4 regions of the Salinicoccus sesuvii genome follow, and region 1 is predicted to be linked to each of the others. Evidence: riboswitches for the same ligand, from Rfam matches in the RefSeq annotation. Region 1 holds a riboswitch; each other region holds the start of a gene.
What was found. A riboswitch is a leader RNA that binds a small molecule or an ion and turns the genes downstream of it on or off. The one in region 1 is predicted to bind S-adenosylmethionine.
Positions count from the first base shown of each region.

Region 2: it holds a riboswitch for S-adenosylmethionine, as region 1 does, so the genes downstream of both, ACFOJ8_RS11310 (O-acetylhomoserine aminocarboxypropyltransferase/cysteine synthase family protein) here and metK (methionine adenosyltransferase) in region 1, are expected to answer to the same signal.
Region 3: it holds a riboswitch for S-adenosylmethionine, as region 1 does, so the genes downstream of both, ACFOJ8_RS07050 (methionine ABC transporter ATP-binding protein) here and metK (methionine adenosyltransferase) in region 1, are expected to answer to the same signal.
Region 4: it holds a riboswitch for S-adenosylmethionine, as region 1 does, so the genes downstream of both, ACFOJ8_RS01555 (Na+/H+ antiporter NhaC family protein) here and metK (methionine adenosyltransferase) in region 1, are expected to answer to the same signal.

Region 1 covers NZ_JBHRWV010000002.1:103,670-105,874, forward strand. Annotated here, with positions in the region: gene pckA (phosphoenolpyruvate carboxykinase (ATP)) at 1-945, opposite strand, end outside; SAM riboswitch class I at 1,096-1,201, shown strand; gene metK (methionine adenosyltransferase) at 1,292-2,205, shown strand, end outside.
Region 2 covers NZ_JBHRWV010000009.1:147,741-149,945, reverse strand. Annotated here, with positions in the region: gene ACFOJ8_RS11315 (homoserine O-succinyltransferase) at 1-36, opposite strand, end outside; gene ACFOJ8_RS11310 (O-acetylhomoserine aminocarboxypropyltransferase/cysteine synthase family protein) at 36-1,313, opposite strand; SAM riboswitch class I at 1,382-1,478, opposite strand; gene ACFOJ8_RS11305 (hypothetical protein) at 1,570-1,821, shown strand; gene ACFOJ8_RS11300 (YkvI family membrane protein) at 1,890-2,205, shown strand, end outside.
Region 3 covers NZ_JBHRWV010000007.1:249,554-251,758, forward strand. Annotated here, with positions in the region: gene ACFOJ8_RS07050 (methionine ABC transporter ATP-binding protein) at 1-980, opposite strand, end outside; SAM riboswitch class I at 1,039-1,141, opposite strand; gene ACFOJ8_RS07055 (ABC transporter ATP-binding protein) at 1,209-2,205, opposite strand, start outside.
Region 4 covers NZ_JBHRWV010000001.1:311,304-313,508, reverse strand. Annotated here, with positions in the region: gene ACFOJ8_RS01560 (thioredoxin domain-containing protein) at 71-577, opposite strand; SAM riboswitch class I at 746-846, shown strand; gene ACFOJ8_RS01555 (Na+/H+ antiporter NhaC family protein) at 923-2,205, shown strand, end outside.

The DNA of each region.
Region 1 (2,205 bases):
GTTCTCGGTAAGTGTATTGTCGTCGTAGTCAGGTATGCCTGACTCGTCAATGACAACATTCTCAAGCACAGAGCCGAACTTGATGGCTTTAAAGATTTCAGGCTCCTTCTCTGCAGACAAGTTGATTGTCTTAGCGTAGCATCCGCCTTCAATATTAAATACCCCGTCTTCATTCCAGCCATGTTCATCATCACCGATCAGTTCTCTTTGAGAATCAGCAGAAAGTGTCGTCTTACCCGTACCAGAGAGTCCAAAGAACAGCGCAACGTCCTTGTTCTCTCCAACGTTCGCAGAGCAGTGCATGCTCATAACGCCTTGTTCAGGCAGCAGATAGTTCATAATGGAGAAAATGGATTTTTTCATTTCACCAGCGTACTCGGTTCCTCCGATTAAAATAACTCCCTTTTCAAGTGAAACGATAATGAAAGCTTCCGACTCCGTACCATCGGTCGAAGGGTCAGCTTTGAATGTCGGTGCAGAAATTACAGTGAATTGTGGCTCTATGGTGCGAGCTTCTTCTTCACTCTCGGGACGGATGAACATAGTGCGGGCAAACATGTTATGCCAGCTGAACTCATTTATGACACTAAGATCAAGACGCGTCTTTTCATCCGCGCCGGCATAGCCGTTGAAAACAAAAATTTCTTCCTTGTCTCCAAGGTGATTGATGACCTTCTCGAAAAGGTTGTCGAAAATTTCTTGTGAGATAGGCTGATTGACTTCTCCCCAGTCTACCTTATGTTCCGATACCGCGTCTTTGACGATAAAACGGTCTTTCGGGCTACGCCCAGTATACTTACCAGTCTCAGCGCGCAACGCACCCGTTGCTGCAAGCTTACCTTCTTTTCTTTCCAAAGACTTTTCAACCAGTTGAGATGTAGAAAGCTGGATATGTGAATTTTTTCTAGTTACCAAATTTTCGATAAGTCCTCTATGGTCTGTCATAATCATCGCCCCCATTTTATGTATTTTCAAAGTAGATGTAGCTTTCACGAATTAGTATAACACATTGATAAATGACGTAACATAATATTTACAAAAATAATATTCACTTGATTTGGACGCAATCATCTAGTATATTATAGTCTAAGTTATCTCTTATCAAGAGCCGGTGGAGGGAACATACCCGATGAAGCCCAGCAACCTCTTTTCTATAAAGAAAGGTGCTAAAGGATGCAGAAGTTATTCTGATCGATAAGGGGAAGAGCGGAGCCTTTTCTCGTATTATTGGGAAAAGGCTTTATTTTTTGGTAACGGGAGATAGCTAATAATCATAAAGGAGAAATATGCAATGGCAGAACGTAGACTTTTCACTTCTGAATCCGTAACTGAGGGGCATCCCGACAAAATTGCGGATCAGATATCCGATGCAATACTGGATGAAATACTAAAAGGGGATGAGAATGCAAGAGTTGCCTGTGAAACGGTTGTTAACACCGGTATGGCAATGATCGTCGGAGAAATAAGTACGAATACTTATGTTGATATACCTAAAATAGTAAGAGAAACTGTCAAGGAGATTGGTTACACCCGTGCCAAGTATGGTTATGACTACAAAACAATGTCCGTATTGACTGGAATAGATGAGCAGTCGGCTGATATTGCGCAAGGTGTCAACAATGCTGTCGAAACAAGGGAGACCGATGCCATTTCTACAGGCGCCGGCGATCAGGGTTTAATGTTCGGCTTTGCATGTAATGAAACGGAAGAACTCATGCCGTTGCCAATATCACTGGCTCACAAATTGTCGAGGCGCTTGACGCAAGTGAGAAAAGACGGAACCATAGACTACTTGAGACCTGATGGAAAGACACAGGTTACCGTAGAGTACGATGAAAAAGGCGCCGTCAAAAGAGTGGATACTATCGTCATTTCATCCCAGCATCATGAGGAAATAGAAACCGAAACGATCCGCAAAGACCTTATTGCGCAAGTGATTCAAAAAGTGGTCCCTACTGAGCTGCTAGATGAAGACACAAAATATATCATCAATCCGACCGGCCGATTTGTTATAGGGGGTCCGCAAGGGGATGCTGGTTTAACAGGCAGAAAGATCATTGTAGATACGTACGGCGGATATGCCCGTCATGGTGGTGGTGCATTCAGTGGTAAAGATCCTACAAAAGTCGACCGTTCTGCAGCATATGCGGCCAGATATATTGCAAAGAATATTGTGGCTGCAGATATCGCATCCAAATGTGAGAT
Region 2 (2,205 bases), on a different contig from region 1:
CGTTACAGGCAGACCTTCAATAATTTTAATCGGCATTAGATTGCATCCAGCCCTTTCTTAAGGTCATCCAGAATATCGTCGATATGCTCAAGACCCACAGATAATCTGATGGTCTCCGGTTTGACGCCTCCTACGAGTTGTTGTTCCTCATTCAATTGCGAATGTGTAGTGGAAGCTGGATGTATGACAAGAGACTTGGCATCGCCTACATTTGCAAGTAAAGAGAAGAGCTCCAAAGTTTCGATGAATGTCTTTCCTGCTTCATAGCCGCCTTTTACACCGAAAGTAAATATCGAAGAGGCGCCTTTTGGAAGATACTTCTCTTTAGCAGCATAATATCTACTAGACTCAAGTCCGGCGTAGTCGACCCATTCCACTTTTTCATGCTGCTCGAGAAATGCAGCAACCTTTTCTGCATTTTCTACGTGTCTTTCCATCCGGAGTGATAATGTTTCTATACCTTGTGTTAGCAGGAATGAATTGAATGGCGAAAGAGCAGCTCCTGTATCTCTGAGGAGTGTGGTTCTTATTTTGAAAGCGTAGGCTGCCGGCCCAAACGCTTCAGTAAATATCAGACCGTGATAGGATTCATCTGGTTCAGTAAGACCTGGGAACTTGCCGTTGTCCCAATTAAAATTGCCACCATCTACAATTACACCGCCAATGGAAGTGCCGTGTCCACCGAGAAACTTGGTCGCAGAGTGGACTACAACGTGTGCGCCATGCTCAATTGGTCGGCACAGGTAAGGTGTAGCAAAAGTATTATCAACAATTAGAGGGATATCATTCTTTTCAGCAATCTCCGCAAGTGCTTGTATATCTGCAACATTTCCTTCCGGGTTACCGATTGTCTCAATGAAGATGGCTTTGGTGTTATCTCTGATTTCACGTGAAACATTCTCCGGATTTTTAATATCGACTAAGGATGTTTCGATACCGAACTTTTTAAAGGTATGGGTGAAAAGTGTGTGTGTGCCACCATATAGACTCGTTGTAGAAATGATGTGATCTCCACTGTTGGTTAAAACCTGTATGGCATAAGTGATGGCCGCCATGCCGGAAGCGACACCGAGGCCAGCGACACCACCCTCAAGTTCAGCTACCCGGGTCTCTAAGGCTGCCGTTGTAGGATTCATAATACGCGTATATATATTGCCGCTATCTTGCAAGCCGAATAATTCTGAAGCATGTTTGGTGTCATCGAATACATAGGAGGTCGTCTGGTAAATAGGCAGTGCTCGAGAATTTGTTGTCCCATCAATTTCTTGTCCAGCATGAAGTTGTCTTGTTTCAAAACGGTGATTGTTAGCCATTTTACATTCCTCCAAGAACAGATTAATAAAAAAAGAGCCTACCCAAAGATAAAGGAAGACTCGCGAGTCACTCATCTTTCAGGATAATACCTGCTGGATTTAGCACCTTACTGAAAAGGTTGCTGGGCTTCGTAGGGCCATTCCCTCCGCCACTCTGGATAAGCAATTATTTAATTAAAAACTATGGTACTATGATGGAAGTAAGTTTGTCAAATACTTTTAATTTTTCAACTTTTCAAGTGGGAAGGTGAGATAGATGGATGTCTTTATTATTTTACTTATGCTTGTGACATTCGTACTATTTATTTACAGTCGACGTATGTTGGTGCAGACTAGGATAAGAATAGACGATCGTAATCGTATGAAGGAGATGCATTACGGTATTTTAAAGTATATAGAAGAAGGGAAATCGAAAGAGGAGATAATAATTTTGCTTATGAAAGATTATGGCCTAGAGAGACCTGAAGCGGACTACATGTACAGTCGGGTCGTCATAGGCTCCCAGTAGAACTTCAGTTCTCTTCCAATTGCTAATGCAGCACCCAAAGTATAGTATGGATACTGCATAGCAAAAATTTGAAAATTTATGGAGTGGTCAAGGTGTCCAATGTGAAGCAAGTCCTCAAAATAGGATTCGCCTACACCGGTGTAGTGGTCGGTGCAGGCTTCTCGACAGGTCAGGAAATATTGCAGTTTTTCACAAATAATGGAGCAGTGAGTATCTTCGCCGTTCTTCTCTCGGGGTTACTGGTACTATTTACGGGCAAGTGGACAGCAGATGTTGGATTCGATATCAAGGCCGAATCATACATTGATTCTTTGCTGAATATGTTCGGGAAGACTTTTGGACGCATCATTGATGTTGTACTTTCTTTCTTCCTCTATGGTGTAG
Region 3 (2,205 bases), on a different contig from region 1:
GATTCATCGATAAATGCTTTGAGTCTTGAAATTTCCTGTGGATCTCCTTGAACATGAAGCATCAAGAATCCGAGCGGCATATCCTGAATGTATTCAATACGACCATTCAATATACTGATGTCACATTCGAAGTGACGATAGAGCTGGTTGACATAATTAGCCTCAGCGTTTTCGTTTAAAAATTTGATAGTAATGACATCCGAGCGATCATTCATTTCGATATGAGGTGGAATAGCAAAGTCGTAGATATCCTGCACGAATCCTTTTGTTACAGCATGCTCAGGATGGCTGAATATACTGTAGACGTCACTTTCTTCAACTATTTCACCGGCTGTCATCACCCCAACGCGGTCCGCAATCTCCTTGATGACTCCCATTTCGTGCGTGATGAGTACAATAGTGATACCAAGGTCCCGGTTGATTTTCTTCAATAACTTCAATATCGTCTTCGTTGTCTCGGGATCGAGTGCACTTGTTGCCTCGTCGCATAAAAGTACTTCAGGATGGTTTGCTAGGGCCCTAGCGATCCCGACCCGTTGCTTTTGGCCCCCACTTAAATTCCCGGGATAGCTGCCCGCCTTGTCACTCAATCCGACAAGCGCAAGCAATTCCTCGATGCGTGATTTCACTTTTTTCTTATCATACTTGCTTGCCTTCAGAACGAATTCAATATTCTGATATACCGTTTTTGATTCAATGAGATTGAACTGTTGGAAGATCATGCCGATCTTCTGTCTTTTCGCTCGTAGCTTCTCACTGGACAAGTTACCAAGTGCCGTGCCATTTACATTAACACTACCAGAGCTCGGAGCTTCCAATAGATTAATTAGTCTGAGCAGAGTACTCTTACCAGCACCGCTGAATCCGATAATGCCGAATATTTCCCCGTCTCCCACAGTCAGCGAAAGCCGTTTAAGCGCTTCTACTTTTCTGCCTTTAACCTCATAAGTCTTTGATACATCTTCCAATACAATGGCCATGCAATCACCCCTCTATGTAAAATAAAAAAACCATCTGCCGAAATGGCAAATGGTTTCACGGTTATCTGCCAAGCGGTCGCTTGTAGGATTTAGCACAGTACCCTCCGGGCCTGTTGCTGAAGTTTCAAAGGGCCTAATCCCTCCACTTCTCTGGATAAAAGTATTCAATTGAATGTTCATAACTCTACATGAGCAAATGAGAATTGTCAACATTCACAATATTAATTATTAGATATTTATGCTGACTGGCTGTCCAAGTTGCATCGTATACATCTTGGCATACTCCTTGCCTTTGGCAAGTAGTTCTTCGTGATTTCCGCTTTCAACTATAAGACCGCTATCAAGCAGCAGGATCTGATCTGCATGCTGGATGGTCGAAAGTCTATGAGCGATGATAAATGTCGTGCGGTTTGCACTAACGACTTTCATGGCATGCTGGATCATCTGTTCCGTTTCGGAATCGATGTTGCTCGTCGCTTCATCCAGTACCAATACTTTCGGATTGAATACCATGGCACGTGCGAATGAAATGAGTTGGCGTTCACCAAGTGATAGTGTGGATCCACGTTCTGTCAACTCAGTATGCATTCCCTCTTCCATCCGTGACAGCATCTCTTCACCGCCAACACTAGCGAGGGCCGCTCTTGCTTCTGCCTCAGAAATTTCTTCGTTGTTCAGTCTCAGATTGAAAAGTAGAGATCCGCTGTAAATGAAGGGATCCTGCAGTACAATTGACATATGATGCCGTAGAGACTGCTTGCTAAATTCTCTCGTGTCTTTACCATCGAAGAGTATCTTTCCGCGAACCGGATCGTAAAAGCGCATCAGCAGGTTGATGATTGAACTCTTACCGGATCCTGTATGGCCCACGAGTGCCACGGTTTCTCCCGGCGACACGTCGATACTAATATCTTTGAGTACTGTATGTTTATCATCATAAGAAAAGCTTACTTCATTAAATGAAATGTGTCCGCTGAAATTGCCGAGATGCTCCTCTTCTTCCGTTTCAACTTCTGCGTCTAGTAGCTCAAATACCTTTACCGCAGCAACGCGTGCCTGCTCATATATATCAAGCTGTCCAATAATATTGAATAAGGGATTGAAGAACCGTGTTATATAGTCTACAAGGATATACATTGTACCGACAGTAAGCGCCGTTTGTGCATCAAGGAAACTAGACGCAAAAATGTAGACCATTACTGCAAAAAGAAGTGATCTAAGCGTT
Region 4 (2,205 bases), on a different contig from region 1:
CGGTAGATTCTTATAGGAATTTACCCGAAGATGCTAGAAATATGTACTCCGTATGTAAATGAATTGAATTTCAGTCAATTGCTTTATCCAACGCTTCTGCGATATCGTGAACTGGAGCCTGGCTCTCAAAGCTGAACTTTTCACCGTTGATGAAAACGGTGGGAACCACTGTGACAGAACGCTCCAATGCTTCCTTTGTGATGTCCAAACTCAGGTTCATTGTGCTGCGCTGCTCACTGCACCCGTACTCCTGCTCCATCATCTTTTCAATTTCACTGCTACTCAATGTACGCCATTCTTGTTGCGTTTTGAAAAGGGTATGCAGAAGCATATATGCCTGTTCCGGCTGGTTGTAGTCGATATAGAGATTTGCGATTGTGCCATGAAGCAGTCTGACTTTAGGCTTATCGTAGTGTTTGATGGTGTATCTGATGTCCCCCGCTTCGACTCGCGGCATAAGTGTTTCATGGGCTGCCAGAAAGAAATTGACACAGTATGGGCATGCTGTGTTTAAAAATACTTCGACATGCTTATGAGCGTCGCTTGGACCCAGATTCAGCTGTGGTGCATATTCCATGATAATGCTCCCTTCCATCGTTCTATTTTGCTTTTCAATTATATAGGAAGATTGCATGTTTTAAAAGATTGAATAATTACACAATTTTAATATTATGAAGGCTCTTTATTTCTCATTGACATAAGCGCATAAAGGCGGTAAAGTTTGTTTTAAATTTAAATTGAATGATTCTTATCCAGAGAGGTGGAGGGACTGGCCCTTCGAAGCCTCGGCAGCAGCTCTATGAGCCCCGTGCCAATTCCAGAAGCCTAGTGCTTGAAAGATAAGAAGAGATGGATTGCTGCCCTCTTCTTTATGAAGTGGGCTTTTTTATTTCTCTGGATACATTCGTTGGAGGCATAACTCATGAAAAACATCAATCGGGGCAGTGCACTTGCTCTATTCCCCCTACTCGTCTTCGTTGCCCTATTTATTGGGACCGGTATCGCCGCTCAAGACTTCAGTGCCATGCCGATCACTGTGGCACTCTTCATCTCCATCATCGTCGCGATGGTGCTGAAACCGAAAGAGCGCTTGAACGAAAAAATTTCCATACTCACTAAAGGCGCAGGACGCGAGAATATTATGCTGATGGTGCTCATCTTCTTGCTCGCCGGAGCATTCTCACAAGTCGCTGAGAATATGGGAGCGGTCGAATCGACTGTCAACCTTGGTTTGTCACTGTTGCCGAGCAACCTGCTACTCGTCGGATTGTTCATCATCTGCTGCTTTATATCCATATCCATGGGAACGTCCACAGGGACAGTCGTCGCTTTGGTGCCCATCGCCATTGGTATAGCCGAGCAAACCGAATTGCCGCTCGCATTGGCCATCGCGACGGTCATCGGCGGTGCGATGTTTGGTGACAACTTGTCAGTCATCTCAGATACCACCATCGTCTCCACACAATCTCAAGAAGTCAGAATGGTCGACAAGTTTAAAACGAACTTCTTCATTGTTTTGCCAGGTGCGCTTGTGACGATTGTCATTCTGTGGTTCATTACTTCAGGGCAATCTACTACACCGCCAACTGACCTAGAATTCAATCTCATCAAAGTACTGCCCTACCTTGCTGTTTTGGCCATCGCATTGATGGGTGTCAACGTTCTCATTGTTCTGATTGGAGGCACCGTTTTCGCCGGGCTCATCGGCCTGTTTGATGGATCGTATACTTTCACTTCTCTCGTCGCAGCTGCTGGCGAAGGCATCGGTAATATGCAGAATATCGCCATCATCGCAGTACTGATTGGTGGATTGATTGCGTTGATAGAACACTACGGTGGCATCGATTACTTGCTGCATTTCATTACGAGTAGAATTCGTTCCAAGAAAGGTGCCGAGTTTGGTATCGCCGCACTCGTCAGTGCAACAGATTTGAGTACAGCCAACAATACGATATCCATCATCATTACCGGACCGCTAGCGAAAGACATCGCCGATGAATACGGTGTCGATCGTAGGAAATCCGCGAGCTTGCTTGATATATTCGCCGCCGCTTTCCAAGGTCTTATTCCCTATGGTGGCCAGATGCTTGCTGCAGCCGGTCTCGCTGCCATATCACCTGTGGCTATCATTCCTTACTCTATCTATCCCGTCACACTGCTCATCTGTGGAATCATCGCGATACTGATTGGTTTCCCGAGAAGACA